Regions from separate parts of the Rhizobium sp. SG741 genome, predicted to be linked through region 3. Evidence: predicted binding sites of a transcription regulator. Region 3 holds the regulator's gene; each other region holds the start of a gene.

What was found. The regulator PhoB, encoded in region 3, activates phosphate uptake and scavenging genes when phosphate is short. The targets are predictions, from matches to a motif close to TGTCATNNANCTGTCAT.
Region 1: the regulator PhoB is predicted to act here: its motif matches at 2,595-2,611, upstream of FHT29_RS12275 (toxic anion resistance protein).
Region 2: the regulator PhoB is predicted to act here: its motif matches at 1,983-1,999, upstream of FHT29_RS08490 (inorganic phosphate transporter).
Region 4: the regulator PhoB is predicted to act here: its motif matches at 2,194-2,210, upstream of FHT29_RS28665 (Orn/Lys/Arg decarboxylase N-terminal domain-containing protein).

Annotation. Positions count from the first base shown of each region.
Region 1 is NZ_JAAZQP010000004.1:154,169-158,335, reverse strand. Features, by position in the region: gene FHT29_RS12280 (substrate-binding domain-containing protein) at 1-1,343, opposite strand, end outside; gene FHT29_RS12275 (toxic anion resistance protein) at 1,349-2,428, opposite strand; gene FHT29_RS12270 (cell envelope integrity EipB family protein) at 2,647-3,474, opposite strand; gene FHT29_RS12265 (RidA family protein) at 3,610-4,077, shown strand; gene FHT29_RS12260 (glycerophosphodiester phosphodiesterase) at 4,077-4,167, shown strand, end outside.
Region 2 is NZ_JAAZQP010000003.1:9,660-13,826, forward strand. Features, by position in the region: gene FHT29_RS08485 (MucR family transcriptional regulator) at 1-58, shown strand, start outside; gene FHT29_RS08490 (inorganic phosphate transporter) at 328-1,935, opposite strand; gene FHT29_RS08495 (hypothetical protein) at 2,205-2,510, shown strand; gene FHT29_RS08500 (hypothetical protein) at 2,651-3,310, opposite strand; gene FHT29_RS08505 (CbtA family protein) at 3,312-4,052, opposite strand; gene FHT29_RS08510 (CbtB-domain containing protein) at 4,065-4,167, opposite strand, start outside.
Region 3 is NZ_JAAZQP010000003.1:390,519-394,685, forward strand. Features, by position in the region: gene pstA (phosphate ABC transporter permease PstA) at 1-449, shown strand, start outside; gene pstB (phosphate ABC transporter ATP-binding protein PstB) at 464-1,279, shown strand; gene phoU (phosphate signaling complex protein PhoU) at 1,331-2,044, shown strand; gene phoB (phosphate regulon transcriptional regulator PhoB) at 2,077-2,760, shown strand; gene FHT29_RS10380 (GcrA family cell cycle regulator) at 2,949-3,482, opposite strand; gene FHT29_RS10385 (aspartate aminotransferase family protein) at 3,907-4,167, shown strand, end outside.
Region 4 is NZ_JAAZQP010000014.1:148,299-152,465, forward strand. Features, by position in the region: gene FHT29_RS28665 (Orn/Lys/Arg decarboxylase N-terminal domain-containing protein) at 1-2,149, opposite strand, end outside; gene blh (bifunctional sulfur transferase/dioxygenase Blh) at 2,602-3,897, shown strand; gene bigR (sulfite-sensing transcriptional repressor BigR) at 3,891-4,167, shown strand, end outside.

The DNA.
Region 1 (4,167 bases), on a different contig from region 3:
GACAGGTCCCGCGTACTCTTCATCCAGTCAAGCGCCCTGCCCGCGCAGGCGTACATATCCGTACCGCCGCCGGCATGCTGCAGCGAGACCTTATCGACCAAGCTCTTCTGCTGCGCCGGATTTCCCGTCGCCTCGAAGGTCGTGCGCACATCGGCGTCGAAGGGGATGACCATGATGCGGTCCGCCGGCGTCCACTGCGCCAATACCTTGCCGGTCTCATCCGGATTGAACAGGAACTGCATGGCCGCCTGCAGCTGGTTCTCGCCCTTACCTTCCATCGAACCCGAAAAATCGAGGCAGAGGGCGGTCAGCGACGGCTTACGCAATGCCACTTGATAGAGATCGAGCGCCTGGCGGATCACCGCGGGCTCGGGCATGCGAATTGCCGTCACGAGACGCGTCGGATCGAAATTCCAAGACGGGTCCGGCTTGGCGGTGACATCCGCGAGCGGAATGCGGCGGCCGGTATCGGCGATGCGCTTCTGCACCGGTGCAGAACGCAAGTAGTCAAGGAGTTGGTTGAAGAAGGCCTCAACCTCCTGCCCGCGCCCATGATCGACGAAACCGATCGGCGAATCGGCAACCACGACGCCATCGGCCGGATAGATGGCATAAAGCGGCTCCTTGCCCATGCCGGCCAGCTTGTCATTGGTCTCCTTCAGCACGGCTTCGTAATTCCACATGGCGTCGTAAAGCACGCCCTTTGCAGCCTGGTCCGTATAGAGATCCGCGAGCCAGCCAGAGGAACCAGAAGAGCGCTCAACGCCGGCAAGCAGGGACCGGACAGCACCCTGGACATCCGGCTTGTCGAGATCGCCCGGCTCGATGACGGGTTTGTTGCCGAGCGCGCTCGACAGCATTGCGAGATAGGCGCTGGCGCCCGAGTTGGATTGCGTCGCGGATGTCATCAAGAACTTCAGCGAGCCGTTCTTCACCGCCGCCAATATGTCCTTCATGTAGACAGGCTTGCCGATCCAGCCGAGCGCCTCGGCCTTGGATTTGCGCACGCCGAAAATGACCGGCATCTGCGCCACCGACGTCAGCGACTTCACCCGGCGCTTGACGTCGAACATATCGACCCAAACGCTCGATGCCGGCCAGACAGCATCCTGTTCGACGCCTTGTTCGCTCTGGAGAGCGAGCCCGATATCCAGCGTGCCTTCATAGGTGAAGCTGCAAGTCGCTTTCTTTTCCTTGCAGAACTCTTCGACGATCGGCTGAATGACGGTGTTTTCCGAGCCGGAAACGATCGAGAACTTCGGGCCATCACCGCCGACATTGCAGCCGCTCAGCGCAAGAACTGCGGCGAGCGTCAGGCCGGTAACGAATGTGCGGATCTTCATGCAGTTCACCGCGCCTCGATCATCGCCTTCTTGAGCTCTATGGTCATTTTCTGCATCCGCTGCTCGGCCTCGGCCCGCTTGGCGCGACCATCTTCCTGCACCTTCAGCACGCCGCTGATTGTGTCGATCAGGTCGCGATTGGCGGCGGCGAGCGTATCGATATCGACGATGCCGCGCTGCGATTGCTGCTCGATGGCAATCGCCTGATCCTTCATCATCTTCGATGCCTCGCGGATCATGTCGTTGGTGGCGTCCGTCACCGTCTTTTGCAATTCAAGCGCCGATTTCTGCTGGCTCAGGCCGAGCAGGATGACCATCTTCTGCTTCCAGGCCGGCACCGTCAGCGCCGAGGTTGCCTGCAGGTTCTCGATCAGCGTTTCGTCGCCGGACTGCACGATGCGGATCTGCGGCAATTGCTGAATGCCGAGCTGGCGCGCCTGCTGCAGATAGAAAACCCGCTTCTCGAGACGATCGAGAGCTTGCAGGCTGTCCTGATAGACCTGCGCCTCCAGCATGCCCCCGCCAGGACCGGTGGAGGCCGCATCGGCAGTACTCTTCAGCCGCGGAAGTTCGGTTGCGCGAAAGCGCTCAACGAAATTCTTGCCGGCCTGCACATAGGTATCGAGCTGCAGGATGGACTGCTTCGTCTCTTCGTGCAGATCATCGAGAAGGGCGATGTCCCGGCGCAGGATATCCTTGTGACGATCAAGCTCGAGCCCGATGCGGTCGATCTGGCCCGCCACATCCTCGAACTCTTCCTTGAAGCGCTGCACCCTGGCCCTGAATGAGGAAAACACGCGCGACAGGAAGCTTTCGTCCTTCAAGGAAGCCGGATCGAGCTTCTTCGATTTGATGATGATTTCGGTCAGCAGCCTGCCCACCTCGCCGAGATCCCGATTGCGGACCTCCCGGAGAATCCGGTCGGAATAATCGGAGACCGACTGCTGGGCGCGGTCGCCGTAGACGGAAATCCCTGCGCGGTCGGTGATGTCGATGCTATCGCCGATGCGGGCGATCTCACCCGGATCAGCGGCGACCACAGGCAGAGTCTCGTTGGAACCGGCGGAGATATCGGTATTGCTCATAGATTGTGCTTTCTCGTACATAAAACACAGAGCCGACCGCAAAACATTGTCGACCGCCCCAAGACGATCAATCCCCCCGCGCGCCCCAATACAATTCCAGATCGGCACGGGCAAAAGTCAGACTCACCCAAGCGCGCCGATCGTTTCACACAATAGTGAAACTTGGATCACAGTTTTATGACGAAAATTTTGCCCTTTGCGCCGCGGCCCGGCGAGAGCTATTGGCAGGCCTTCGTATCGAGAACCTCGAGCTTGGTGAGCTTGCCGGTGAGGACGAAGTCGCCGTAATCCATGGTGAGATCGCGCGTTATGCCGTTCTCGTAAAGCTTGAACGACATGCGGTAGACCGGTATGGCGTCGCCCGTGGACTTCTCGTTGAAATAGGCGACGGACACCGGCCAGAAGGCGGTCTTGGCAAAGGCGCCGGCCTTGTCGGCGTCGGGATCATCCGTGGCGGGCGTCTCCTGCTTGCCGACGACGGTGGTCGCGATCAATGGCTTGTCGCCGTCGTCGGAACCGTCGAAGACCTGGGCTTCGAAAAAATTCTTGCCGAGCTTGGCGTTGTGGATGATGTCGAGCATATGCTCGGTCGGGAAACGGCTCTGGATGAGTTCGATCTGCTTGCTGTGCGGCTGAGTCAGATCGACCTTGATGCCCTTCTGGTCGTCGGTCGCGGCGCCGCGCACGTCCTTGTCGAGTTGGCTGTCGGTATAGGACTTGGTTTCGAAGCGGAACACCCGCTTGGCCAGATCCTCGAACGTCGTCGTCTGCTGGTCGCTGACCCGTGTGGAATCGCCCGTGTCGATCTGCGTGACGAAGCGGAAATTGGTGGTGAACCCTGTGCAATCGGAGCCTTCGAATTCATAGACCATGCGACCGAACATGCCGGCGATGCCGGAACGATCGGAAGCGTCCTTCAGTTCGAGATCATAGACGGCGCGATGTGCAATGAGGCCACTCGGAACGGCCGCATGGGCTGCCGGAGTTCCCAGAGACAGAACGCCCAGACCCGAAACGACAGCTGCAGCAAGACTCGAGCGGATCATTCATTATCTCCTGTTGGACTCGCACGCGATGTTATAAGAACGCTTTCGGCTTAAACGAGGCTGCCGGTCCTAATTGACGGAATTTAGTCTTGATGCCGGATTTTTGAAGTTTTTACAACAAAACGGGAGATGAAAATGTCCGACGCTATAGAGGGTCGTCTGAAGGAACTTGGCATCGTTCTGCCGCAGGCCGCCGCACCGGCCGCGAATTACGTTCCCTATGTCATCAGCGGCAATCTTCTCTATCTGTCCGGGCAGCTGCCGATGGAAAACGGCAAGGTCGGCGTGACAGGCCATCTCGGCAGGGATGTCGACGTTGCCGGCGGCCAGCGCGCCGCCGAACTCTGCGCCATCAATATTCTTGCGCAGGCAAAGGCAGCGCTCGGCGGCGATCTCGGCCGCATCAAGCGCCTCATCAAGCTGAACGGCTTCGTCGCCTCGACGCCTGATTTCGTCGAACAACACCTTGTGATCAACGGCGCCTCCAATCTTCTGGCAAACGTGTTGGGAGACGCCGGCAAGCACGCCCGCGCCGCCGTCGGCATGGCAGCCCTGCCATTCAATGCCGCCGTTGAAATCGATGCCATTCTGGAAATCGCCTGATGACCAAGCATGCCTGGTTGACCGAACGTCCCGTCGCCCATCGGGGCTATCATGACATGAACAAGGAGGTCTGGGAGAATACGCTCTCTG
Region 2 (4,167 bases), 380 kb from region 3:
ACTCGCCAAGCTTTCCGGTCTTGGCGCCAATGGCAACAGAAAGGAAACTGTTCGCTAGGGCAATTCCCGGAAAAGTGCGTAGCGGTTTTCCGTTCGGAATTGCGTAAAAACAATAGCATAGAGCGGTCAGGCGATTCCGTGAAACGCGTAACCGCTCTAGCACGTCCGCGTGAGAAAGCGTGCGGATCACGACGGGGATTGCGGACGTTTCGCCGTACCAGCTGTGCGGCGCTACGCTGCAAGGATAATGGCGCCCTACGAGGGGGCGCCATTATCTTTTTGGGCCATTTGTCGGGCAAAATCGGCAGGGCCGATGAAACGTGTCGATCAGAAGACCTGACGGAGCACAAGGAACAGCATGAAGGCGAGCGCGATCGAGGCCGGCAGCGTCAGGATCCAGGCCATCAGCATGTTCCGCACGGTCGACCACTGCAGGCCGGAGCCGTTCGCCGCCATGGTGCCGGCGACGCCCGAGGACAGGACGTGCGTGGTGGAAACCGGCAAGCCGAGGTGGTCAGCCGCACCGATCGTCAGCATGGCGACGACTTCGGCGGCCGCACCCTGGCCGTAGGTCAGATGGGTCTTGCCGATCTTTTCGCCGACGGTGACGACGATACGCTTCCAGCCGACCATGGTGCCGAGACCGAGTGCCAGCGCCACGGCAACCTTCACCCAGAGCGGGATGAACTTCGTCGCATGGTCGACGGCGGCGTGATAGTTGGTAACGGCCTTCAGATCGTCGGCGCTCATCGGCAGCAGCTTCTGCTTGTCGATCAGCTTCAGCGATTCACCGATCAGATAGATGTCGTTGCGCACGTTGCCGACGAGCTCGTTCGGCAGCTTTTCGACGCTCGGATAGGCGGCGATCTCGGCGCTGGTGGTGTGGATATAGGCCTGAAGTGCAGGCGTCGTTGCATCCGACCATGTCTTGCTCTTGACGGCATCGCTGACGGCGGCCTTCGGATCGGCAGGCGCGGTCACACCGGGCTTCACATACTTGCCGAGCACGGTTTCGACCTGCGCCGAAGCGGCCTTGTAGGCCTCGAGATAGTTGATGTCGGGCGTCTTGTTGAGAGCGAAGGCGGTCGGGACGAGACCGATGAGGATGAGCATGATCAGGCCCATGCCCTTCTGGCCGTCATTCGAGCCGTGGGCAAAGCTGACCCCGGTGCAGGTGAAGATCAGCAATGCGCGAATCCACGGCGGCGGCGGCGCGTTGCCCTTCGGCGCTTCATAAAGCTCCTTGTTGCGGATCAGAACCTTGGAAACCAGCAGCAGCAAAGCGGCCGCACCGAAGCCGATGATTGGCGACAGCAGCAGCGACATGCCGACGCTGCTGGCCTGCGACCAGTCGACGCCGCTGGTGGCGGAGCCGGCGGGTGCCAGAAACTGATTGGCAAGGCCGACGCCGATGATGGAGCCGACGAGCGTGTGCGAGCTCGACGCCGGCAGGCCCAGATACCAGGTACCGAGGTTCCATATGATGGCGGCAGTGAGCAGGGCGAAGACCATCGCAAGGCCCGAGCCGGAGCCGACCTGCAGGATCAGTTCGACGGGCAGAAGCGCCAGTATGCCGAAAGCGACGGCGCCGGAAGAGGTCAACACACCGAGGAAATTGAAGAACCCGGACCAGATGACGGCGAATTCGGCCGGCAGCGAGCGGGTGTAGATGACGGTGGCGACCGCATTGGCCGTATCGTGGAAACCGTTGACGAATTCGAAACCCAGCGCGATCAGCAGCGCGAGGCCGAGCAGGATCCACGGAACCGCAGCTGCCTCGGCAAGATCGTTGCCGAGAGCGTAGCCGACATAGGCGAGGCCGCCGAGCACGACGACGCCGAAGAGCGGCAGAAACCATTTCGCCGAACCGCTGGCGCCGTGAATTGGGTGATTGGCGTTGCCACCCTCCACGTTGTTTGAAACGACGTTCACCATCTCAAACTCCCTTATGGCAAATGATATCCCTGATTTAAGCGCCGTTCATGAAACTCTCGTGACGCCTGTAAAGACCGATAGGCGTTTTGCGAATGGGCCGGGATTTCCTTATGGAAAGATGACGAAGCGGCAGAAGAAATCCTTGCTCCGGAGGGCAATCCTGGCGGCTCTCGATTTCGCCGCCAAAACGCCTTTTTCGGTTCAGCCCGTGTTCATCCGCTTGGGTTTTAAATCCCGCATGTAAGGGACTTGGATAGAGGACCACCAAAATGAGATCGTCCGTGTTTGCCATCGCTGCTTTACTTGGTGGCCTGGCTGTATCTTCGGCAGAAGCAATGCCTGTTCCCGCTGTCGGGACAACGGCTGCCGTGCCGGTCGTGAAAGTTGACTATGCCTGCGGTCGTGGCTGGCATGTGACCCGCTGGGGCGAATGCCGCCCGAACCGGTGGGGACCGCCGCCGCCGCGTTATGGCTGGGGGCATAGGCCGCCACCGCCATGGGGCTGGTACGGTCATCGCGACTACCGCGATGGCTGGCACGGAGACGGCCGCTGGCGCCGTCATCGCGACTGGTGAAATTAAAACACCGCCGCAAGCTCTGCGGCGGTGTTTTTTTAAAGCGATTCCAGGAAAAGTGGCTAGCGGTTTTCCGTCCGGAATTGCGCGAAACAACAATATAGAGCGGCTATGCAATTCCCCGAAACGTGTAACCGTCTCTAAGGACGGGGTTCTGTCCGCAGCGCCCGCGCCGTCAGCCACAGTCCGGCGACGGTTGCCAGCAAGGCCGACAGGATGGCCAAGAGGCTTCTGGCGTGCAGAATGATGTCGGTGAGTTTCGGCCGGATCATGTCGGCAGTATTGAAGCTTTCGCCGCTGAATTTGCACAGGATAAGCGATAGATTGTTGTGCACGAGCGTAGCGTCGATCTCCGAGACGAGATCGCCGACGGGCGCCGTTTCATTCTTCATCGTCCGCATATGAAGCAGCACCGCCTTGGCTGCCGCGAGATAGGCGTGCGAGCATTCGTTGAACGGACTTTCCTCGTCGCTCACACTGCCGGGCATCATCCCCCAGAGACAATAGGCGCGCTGGATCTGCGCGAAATTCAGCAGGCGGCGGAAGGTTTCGTCGGTATCCGATGCGTTTTCCGCAAGCGCGACGATCCGCCCGTAATAGGGTGCGATGACAGCCATTTCGCCATGTGGGAGGCTTGGTATCGGGATGCCGGTTTGGTTTCCCGACGAGCTGCCGCCATGGGCGGCAAGCACTGTCGGCCAACAAGACAGCACGAGGCAGAGCGCGGCGAGCAAGGCGCCGCTTCTATGCAGGCGTTTCCCGCGCACGAGATCATGCGCGGGATGGGATGGATTTGCCATGCTAGGCTCGGCGTAGCGCCGGGTTGCGGTAGCGTGTCTGCGGCAGCTCTCGCTCCGCCCAGGCTCCGAAGGCAAGCCCGAGGGTGGCCCACAGGATCGCGTGCATACCGAGCGATGCAATCCGGAACCGCCAGAGCACAACGGCCGAGAACTGTTCCGGCACTTCGTTGATCGACGGAAGCAGGTACTGGATCAGTGCGATGAAGACGATGTAGCCGATGCCGGCAAGGATCGCCCCGTTCCATGATCCGTAACGTGCCGCCAGCCGGCGACCCAGCCCGACCGCGACGATCATGCCGACGATCGAAGCAACGATCATGATGAAGAACAGCTCGGTCCTGGCGCCGATCGTGTCGGAATTGCCGACCGCTGGCGGGTTTGCCGGGTACTTGATATCGGGGACGAGCGAAATCGTCACGAAAGCCGCGATTGCGAGCAATGCTGCCGTGCCACGCGCGCCGAGCGGGCTGATGCGGCCGTAGACGAAGGAGAAGACCAGCGCGAACAACCCGCCGATTGCCGTCGAAAAGATCACGGTGCCGGTGAAAAGACCGATGCCTGACTGTGTGGCGCGGCTGACGATTTCCGGTTCCGGCGCTTCGCCGGCTGCCTGCGCGGCCTTTTCTTCAAAGCCGATCGCCCAATCGACCAGCGGCTCGCCGAAAGTGTGGGCGAAGGCAAAAACGAGAATGCCGGCAAGGGCCCCGACGATCATGCCGCGGAGCAAAAGACGTCCAACCATGTGCCTTGTCCCTTAGTGGCAGGGGAAACCGAGCAGGTGACGGGCATCATGCACGAATTCGTGCACATACATGCCTGATATCAGCGAGGTCGCGCCTTCCTCGGCGCCGACGAAA
Region 3 (4,167 bases):
CTGCCTCGCTGGTCGGCGGGCTGGTGCTCAGCCTGATGACGCTGCCGATGATCATCATCGCCACGCGCTCGGCACTGCGCGCGGTACCGCCATCGATCCGCAGCGCGGCACTCGGCCTTGGCGCGTCGCGCATGCAGATGGTCTTCCATCATGTGCTCCCGCTCGCCATGCCGGGCATCCTCACGGGCACCATCCTCGGGCTGGCGCATGCGCTCGGCGAGACGGCGCCGCTGCTTCTGATCGGCATGGTCGCCTTCGTCGCCAACTATCCGGCCTCGCCGCTCGATCCTTCGACGGCGCTGCCGGTGCAGATCTACATGTGGGCGAGCGAAGCGGAGCGGGCCTTCGTTGAGAGGACCTCCGGAGCGATTATCGTGCTGCTCTTCTTCCTCGTTGCGATGAATATCGGCGCGATCCTGCTGCGGCGCCGCTTCGAACGGCGCTGGTAGGGGAGGGCGACCAAATGAACATGATGACGGAAGCCGCGGGCGAAAGAGCATTAGCCAAGAAGATGATGACGATCCCCTATAAGATGATCGGCCAGGACGTCTCGGTCTTTTACGGCGACAAGCGCGCGCTCTTCGATGTCAACCTGAACATTCGCGCCAATACGGTCACGGCGCTGATCGGTCCTTCCGGCTGCGGCAAGTCCACTTTCCTGCGTTGCCTCAACCGCATGAACGACACGATCGAGACCTGCCGCATCACCGGCAAGATCACGCTCGACGATCAGGATGTTTATGACAACAGCATCGATGTCGTGGAGCTGCGCGCGCGTGTCGGCATGGTCTTCCAGAAGCCCAACCCGTTTCCGAAGTCGATCTACGAGAACGTCGCCTACGGACCACGCATCCATGGCCTGCACAGCTCGAAAGCCGATCTCGAGCATATCGTCGAGACCAGCCTGCAGAAAGCCGGTCTCTGGGGCGAGGTCAAGGATCGGCTCTATGATGCCGGCACGAGCCTGTCCGGCGGCCAACAGCAGCGTCTGTGCATCGCTCGCGCGGTCGCAGTCAGTCCAGAGGTCATCCTGATGGACGAGCCATGTTCGGCGCTCGACCCCATCGCAACCGCAAAGGTCGAGGATCTGATCCATGAGCTGCGGGAAAACTTCACCATCGTCATCGTGACGCATTCCATGCAGCAGGCAGCCCGCGTTTCGCAACGCACCGCAATGTTTCATCTCGGCCATCTGGTTGAGGAGAACGATACCGATAAAATGTTCACCAATCCCGACGATTTCCGCACGCAGGATTACATCATGGGCCGTTTTGGTTGATGATGCCGTGCGCGCGGCTCCTTTCACACAGTTCACCTTGAGGATAGAAAAATGGTCTCCACTCACATTCTCTCTGCCTATGACGAAGACCTGAAGTTCCTGACGCGCCGCATTGCGGAAATGGGCGGTCTGGCCGAGCAAATGGTCAGCGACAGCGTTCGCGCACTGGTCCAAAGCGATACCAGTCTTGCGCAGAAGGTCATTTCCGACGACGTCATTCTCGATCATGCGGAACGGGAAGTCGGCGACAAGGCGATCGTCACCATCGCCCGCCGGCAGCCGATGGCCGCCGACCTGCGCGAGATCATGGGCTCGATTCGCATCGCTTCCGATCTGGAGCGTGTCGGCGACCTCGGCAAGAACACCGCCAAGCGCGTCATCGCCGTGCAGGGCACAGGCGTTCCGCGGCGGCTTGCCCGCGGCATCGAGCATCTCTCCGAACTGGCGCTCAGCCAGCTCAAGGAAGTGCTTGACGTCTATGCCACCCGTTCGCCGGACAAGGCTGTGTCGATCCGAGAGCGCGACGAGGAAATCGACGCGATGTACACCTCGCTCTTCCGCGAGATGCTGACCTACATGATGGAAGATCCGCGCAACATCACCACCTGCACGCATCTTCTCTTCTGCGCCAAGAACATCGAGCGCATCGGTGACCATGCCACCAACATCGCCGAGACGATCTATTACATGGCGACCGGCGCCCAGCCAGAAGGCGAGCGCCCGAAGGATGATACCGCCAACACCGTTGGCGCGGTGACGGAATAATCTGGAAGCGAAGAAAAGGAGACCAGAGGCGCATGGTTCCGAGAGTTGCTGTTGTAGAAGACGAGGAAGCGCTCAGCGTTCTGCTGCGCTACAATCTCGAGGCTGAGGGCTTCGAGGTCGATACGATCCTCAGAGGCGATGAAGCCGAATTGCGTCTCCAGGAGCGCATCCCCGATCTTCTGATCCTTGACTGGATGCTCCCCGGTGTATCCGGCATCGAGCTCTGCCGCCGGCTGCGTATGCGGCCGGAGACGGAGCGCCTGCCGATCATCATGCTGACGGCCCGCGGCGAGGAAAGCGAGCGCGTGCGCGGTCTTTCCACCGGCGCGGACGATTACGTCGTCAAGCCGTTCTCGACGCCGGAGCTGATGGCCCGCGTCAAGGCGATGCTGCGGCGCGCCCGCCCGGAGGTTCTCTCCACGGTACTGCGTTGCGGCGATATCGAGCTGGATCGCGAGACCCATCGCGTTCACCGCAAGAGCCGCGAAGTGCGGCTGGGACCGACGGAATTCCGCCTGCTGGAGTTCCTGATGTCCTCGCCGGGCCGGGTCTTCTCGCGTTCGCAGCTGCTCGACGGCGTATGGGGACACGATATCTATGTCGACGAACGTACCGTCGACGTGCATGTCGGCCGCCTGCGCAAGGCGCTCAATTTCTCCAATATGCAGGATGTCATCCGCACCGTTCGCGGTGCGGGTTACTCCATGGAAGCTTGAGCGGGTACGCCCGTTCAGGCATCGACATAGCGGCGGAAACAGAAAACGGGCCTTTCGGCCCGTTTCGTTTATCTGATCTAGAGCGGCTACGCGTTTCACCGACTCGCGTGACGGCTCTATGCTATTGTTTTTACGCAATTCCAGGAAAACCGCTTCGCACTTTTCCTGGAATTGCTCTATGGGGCATCTCAGCCGCGCGGTTGAGCTGGCCGACGCCGTTCATGCACCGGCTGGTAGGCCAGGCGCTGATGGTAGCCGCAATAGGGCGATGCATCCGGGCTCTCGTTGCCGCAGAAGTGGAAATCGTCCTTCAGCGGGTCACCGACGGGCCATTTGCAGGTGCGTTCCGTCAGCTCGGTCAGGACGAGGCGCCGAGAGATCGGAACGACGACGTTGGCAGCCGGACGATATTGGATCTCGTTGACCGCATCGACCTCAATCTCTTCCTTGAGCATGGTCGCGCCCTGCTGGCGGGTAACCGTGCGGGTTGCGACGCGCGATGTATAATTCGATGCGCGGGGCGCCGAGGCGCCGCGCTTCGGCGTTCGGGCAGCGGTCGCCGTGCCGCCCGCCTTCGCTCGGCCCGGCAGGCTCAAGCGGTGCACCTTGCCGATGACGGCGTTACGGCTGACACCGCCCAGCTGCGCCGCGATCTGGCTGGCGCTCAACCCTTCGGACCATAGCTTTTTAAGCTTCTCGACGCGTTCGTCTGTCCAATTCATGCCCTGTCTCCGCTGTCGCGTTTCCGATGGCAGAATCCTTCACCATTGCCCCGCATAGGATCGAGGCGCGAAACGCTCTAAAATTGTGGTGACTAGTTCCGCCGCATGCAGTCTAGCAATTGGTTTTTAACCTAGTGTGAGGCTGACTCCGTGACAAGAGTCGCGGGAATCTTGAGGAATCGATTTCGAGGTTTTCCCCAACTTGCTGTCCTGGCGTGGCATTTATGCAATATGATCCGGCCAACGCATCCCGTTCGGCTGCGGCCGCTCTCTCGCACCTGCTAAATCGCCAGTTTTGTTGACATCGCGGTGCAAAACATCAATAGTGCCCACGCCGCCGCAAGGCGGCATTTTTGATTTTTTCGGACCCGTTTCATGGAAAGGAAGCGATTGGTCCTTAGGGTTGTGATCGAGGAGATACGCCATGGCCGAGACAGCGGCGCTTTATGACACCTATATGCGCGCTCCGCTGCGGTTCGAGCGAGGCGAGGGCGTCTGGCTGATCACGGAAAATGGCGAACGCTACCTCGATTTCGCGGCCGGTGTGGCAGTCAATTCGCTCGGTCATGCGCATCCCCATCTCGTGGCCGAACTGAAGGCGCAGGCTGACAAGGTATGGCACCTGTCCAACCTCTACGAAGTGCCCGGTCAGGAGAAGCTGTCGAAGCGGCTGACGGAAGCCACA
Region 4 (4,167 bases), on a different contig from region 3:
TTGTTGCGATGCGGCCGGCGATGGCGTCGATCGGCAGATACTCCACATCATTGCGCACCAGGCAGCGCGCCGCATCATGGGGCGAGAGCACGATCGGCGGTAGGTGTGCAGCGGAAAACTGCATTGCCTGAAGCGCGCTGACATTGGCTTGGCGGAAGAAGCGGTGCATTTCTCCGCACAGATCGCGTAGCCGCACCCCTGCATAGCGGTCCGGCCGGCGGCGATAGAATTCGGGGATTGCCTCCTCCAGCAGCGCATTGTCGTCGTGGAGTTTTTTGAAGGCGACGAGGCCGCTGATCAATGTACCGGCTTTACTGGCTTCCACGCCGGGGGTGAGGAGGAACAGCAGGGAGTTGAGGTCGTTCTTCTCCGCCACGATACGGTTTTCCCGCAGATATTGCGCGACCACAGGCGCTGGAATGCCATGCTCGGCATAGGTGCCGTTCGCCCGATCAAAGCCCGGGGTGAGCAGGGTGAGCTTGTTGGGATCTGTCATGGCGAAGCCCGGTTCCATCCCGGAAAACCCGTGCCATGCCGCGTCGGGAGTCAGGTGCCAGAAGGCAGGATTGGTGGCGAGTTGGTCGGTGGTGACGCTCTCCCAGGGCACATCATGAACCGCACCGGGGCTGGACACATCCGGGATCGCCACCCGGTCGGGCACGAAAGGTTCGAAGAACCAGCGACGCTCGGGGCGATGCTCCTTTTCCTCGAACTCGCGTCGCACGGCCCGGATCTTCTTGCGCAGCTCGATGCCGAGACGGATCGTGTCGTCCCACAACACCACGCCCGAGCGACCCTTCATCATCTGCGCGCCCACGTCGAGCGAGGCAAACAACGGGTAGAAGGGCGAGGTCGAGGCGTGCTGCATGAAGCTCTCGTTGAACCGCCGATGCTCCACGCGGCGCTTCTGGCCGGAGATATGCCGATCCTTCATGTGTATCTGGGACGCCTGCGAGAAGCTCGCGAGCTGTTTATGGGTAGATTGCGTGGCGATGATGCCCGGCGCGTCGGGGCCAAGATCACCAAGGCCCATGGCAAAGCGTCCGGTATATAGCGGGTGAAATTTCATGAAGCCCGCCCATGCCTCGTCGAAGAGGATATAGTCGCACAGGTGCCCGATGCGCTTGAGGATCATCTCGGCATTGTGGATCGTGCCGTCATAGGTGCACTGCTCCACCACCGCGACGCGGAACGGACGCGGCTTCTTATAGGCATCGGGATCTTTCACCAGCGGATGAGTACGGATGCGCTCTCGCAGGGCCTCCTCGTCCAAGGCTGAGAAATCTATCGGACCGATCAGCCCATGGACGTTGCGTTTGGTCGGCAGGTAGACCGGAATGCCGCCGGAGATCATCAGAGCGCCGTGATGGGCTGCTTTGTGGTTGTTGCGGTCGAACAGCACCAGATCGCCGTCGGTCACGAGTGCGGAGAGCGCAACCTTGTTGGAGGTGGAGGTGCCGTTCAGTACGAAATAGGTCTTCTCGGCGCCGAAGATCTTGGCTGCCTCCTTCTGTGCAGCAAGTGCCGGCCCCTCGTGGGTCAGCAGGTCGCCGAGGTCGAGCACCGAATTGTCGAGATCGTCGCGGAACACCGCTTCACCCAGATGCTCCATGAACACCCGACCGATGGGGCTGCGGCTGTAGAACACGCCGCCATTGTGCCCAGGGCAGGTCCAAAGCTGGTTACCTTCCTCGGCATAGTCTACCAGCGCGCCGAAAAACGGTGTCTTCAACGTCTCGGCATATTGCTTGAGCCGGCTGATAAGGTTCTTGGCGATGAAGGCAGGCGTTTCCTCGGAGAGGAAGACATAGCCGTCGATGAAGTCGAGCACCTCCACCGGCACGTCCTCGAAGCGTTTACGGCGGATAAGCAGGATGATCGGGAATTCGAGGCCGCGGCGGCGCATCAAATTGATGAGAGAGGCAGTCTTGCCCTCGAGCCCCTTCTTGCCCCAGTCGACCATCATGCAGCCGATGGCGGCGTCCGTCTGTACGGCGATCTCTGCGTCTTCCAGATTGCGCGCGCGCACAACCTCGAAACCTGAGCGTTCGATTTCCTCAACGATCTGGTTATAACGGGTTCCTTCCAAATCCTCGTTGTCGAAGGCCGGCGTCGCGAACAAAAAGTTAAAACGTCTGAAATATTCCATCTGGCCACCCGTTCTTGATTCGGCACGAGGTGTCGACGCATTTCATGACGTGGTTGTGACAGGGTACCGAATGTCCGAGAGACCGCAACAGTCTTTTCGGAGACAGAGCTGTGAGGACTGCAAATCTCCGCACTTGGCGCGAAGGGACAGCTACCTCTGTGAAAAAGCATCGAAGAAAGACCCCGTCGAGAGGGCGCTTAAGCTATTGAAATAGATTCGGCTTTCCGGACTGATGGGGATCACGACAGGCATCGGTCACGATCTCGCAGATGACCTGATTTTGCTATCAATTTCAAATCGTTGTCGAGATTTTCAACGGGTCGGCGTTCTGCGCCTGTTTACACTGATGTGTGGCGGGCAAGCGCTTTATGCTGGTCCGGGGCTATGAAGGGTCTTGTAAACAATCAATATATATTATATGAAATTATATAATGATTGTTTGGAGCCGTGTTATGAACCTTGTTAACGTCAGCGACCTGGTGACGGTGTCGGATCAACCAGACCCTACTGCCTTCGTTTCCCTTGTCGAACAGGGGTTCGCCGCCGTCATTAACGCCAGGCCGGATGGTGAAGAGGCAGGCCAACCGGGCAATGCCTCGGAATCCGCCGCTGCGCGATCGGCCGGCCTTGGCTATGCGTTCGTGCCGGTCACGGGTCGGACCATCACCGAGGCCGATATCCGCGCCTTCCAGAAAGCGATAACCGATGCGAAAGGGCCAGTCCTGGCCCATTGCAAGAGCGGGACACGGGCGCTCACGCTCTACGCGCTTGGTGAGGTGCTCGATGGGCGGATGAAGAGCGAGGATATCGAACTTTTCGGCAAAGGCCACGGCTTTGACCTGTCCGGCGCGGCAGGCTGGCTTAAGCGGCAGGCCGGGAAAGCGCCGCGCGTCAAGGGTTTCTACGATGCACGCACCGGCAGCATCCAGTATGTCGTCACCGATCCGGCGACGAGAGCCTGCGCCATTATCGATCCCGTGCTCGACTTCGACGAGAAGTCCGGCACGACCGCGACCGTTCATGCCGATGCGATCCTGGACTATGTGCGGGCCGAGGGGCTTACGGTCGAATGGATTCTCGACACCCACCCCCATGCCGACCACTTCTCGGCTGCACACTATCTGAAGCAGAAGACCGAAGCGCCAACGGCGATCGGCTCCCGCGTGGTCGACGTGCAGAAGCTCTGGAAGGGCATCTACAACTGGCCGGAGTTGGCCACGGACGGCTCGCAATGGGACAGGCTTTTCGCCGATGGCGACACATTCAGTGTCGGTACCCTTGAAGGCCGCGTGATGTTCTCGCCCGGCCACACACTCGCCTCCGTCACCTATGTCATCGGCGACGCCGCCTTCATCCACGATACGATCTTTATGCCAGATTCAGGCACGGCACGCGCGGATTTCCCAGGCGGCAGCGCCAAGGCTCTTTGGAACTCGATCCAGCGGATTCTGGCGCTTCCCGACGAAACGCGGCTCTTCACTGGCCACGATTACCAGCCGGGCGGGCGAAATGCGAAGTGGGAAAGCACGGTGGGCGAACAGAAGCGCGACAACGCGCATTTGTCTGGCATGACGGAGGACCGATTCGTCGCGCTTCGCGAAGCACGAGACCGGACGTTGTCGATGCCGAAGCTGATCCTCCATGCGCTTCAGGTGAATATTCGCGGCGGTCGGTTGCCGGAACCGGAGGATAACGGTCGGCGCTACCTCAAATTCCCGCTTGACGCGCTGGAGGGGGCCGCATGGTGACGGGAATCGAAAGATCGGCGCCCGCCGCTTTGGCGCCTGAGGAGATGGCAGGCCGGGCAGGCGAGGTCGCGACACTCTTGAAGACGCTGGCGCATCCCGTGCGGCTGATGCTCGCCTGCGCGCTCGCCGAAGGCGAATATTCGGTTAGCGCGCTGGAGGAGAAACTTGGCATCCATCAGCCGACACTCTCCCAGCAACTCGGCGTGCTGCGTGAGGCGGGCATCGTCGAAACACGCCGGGAGGCCAAGCAGATCTTCTATCGTCTGACGG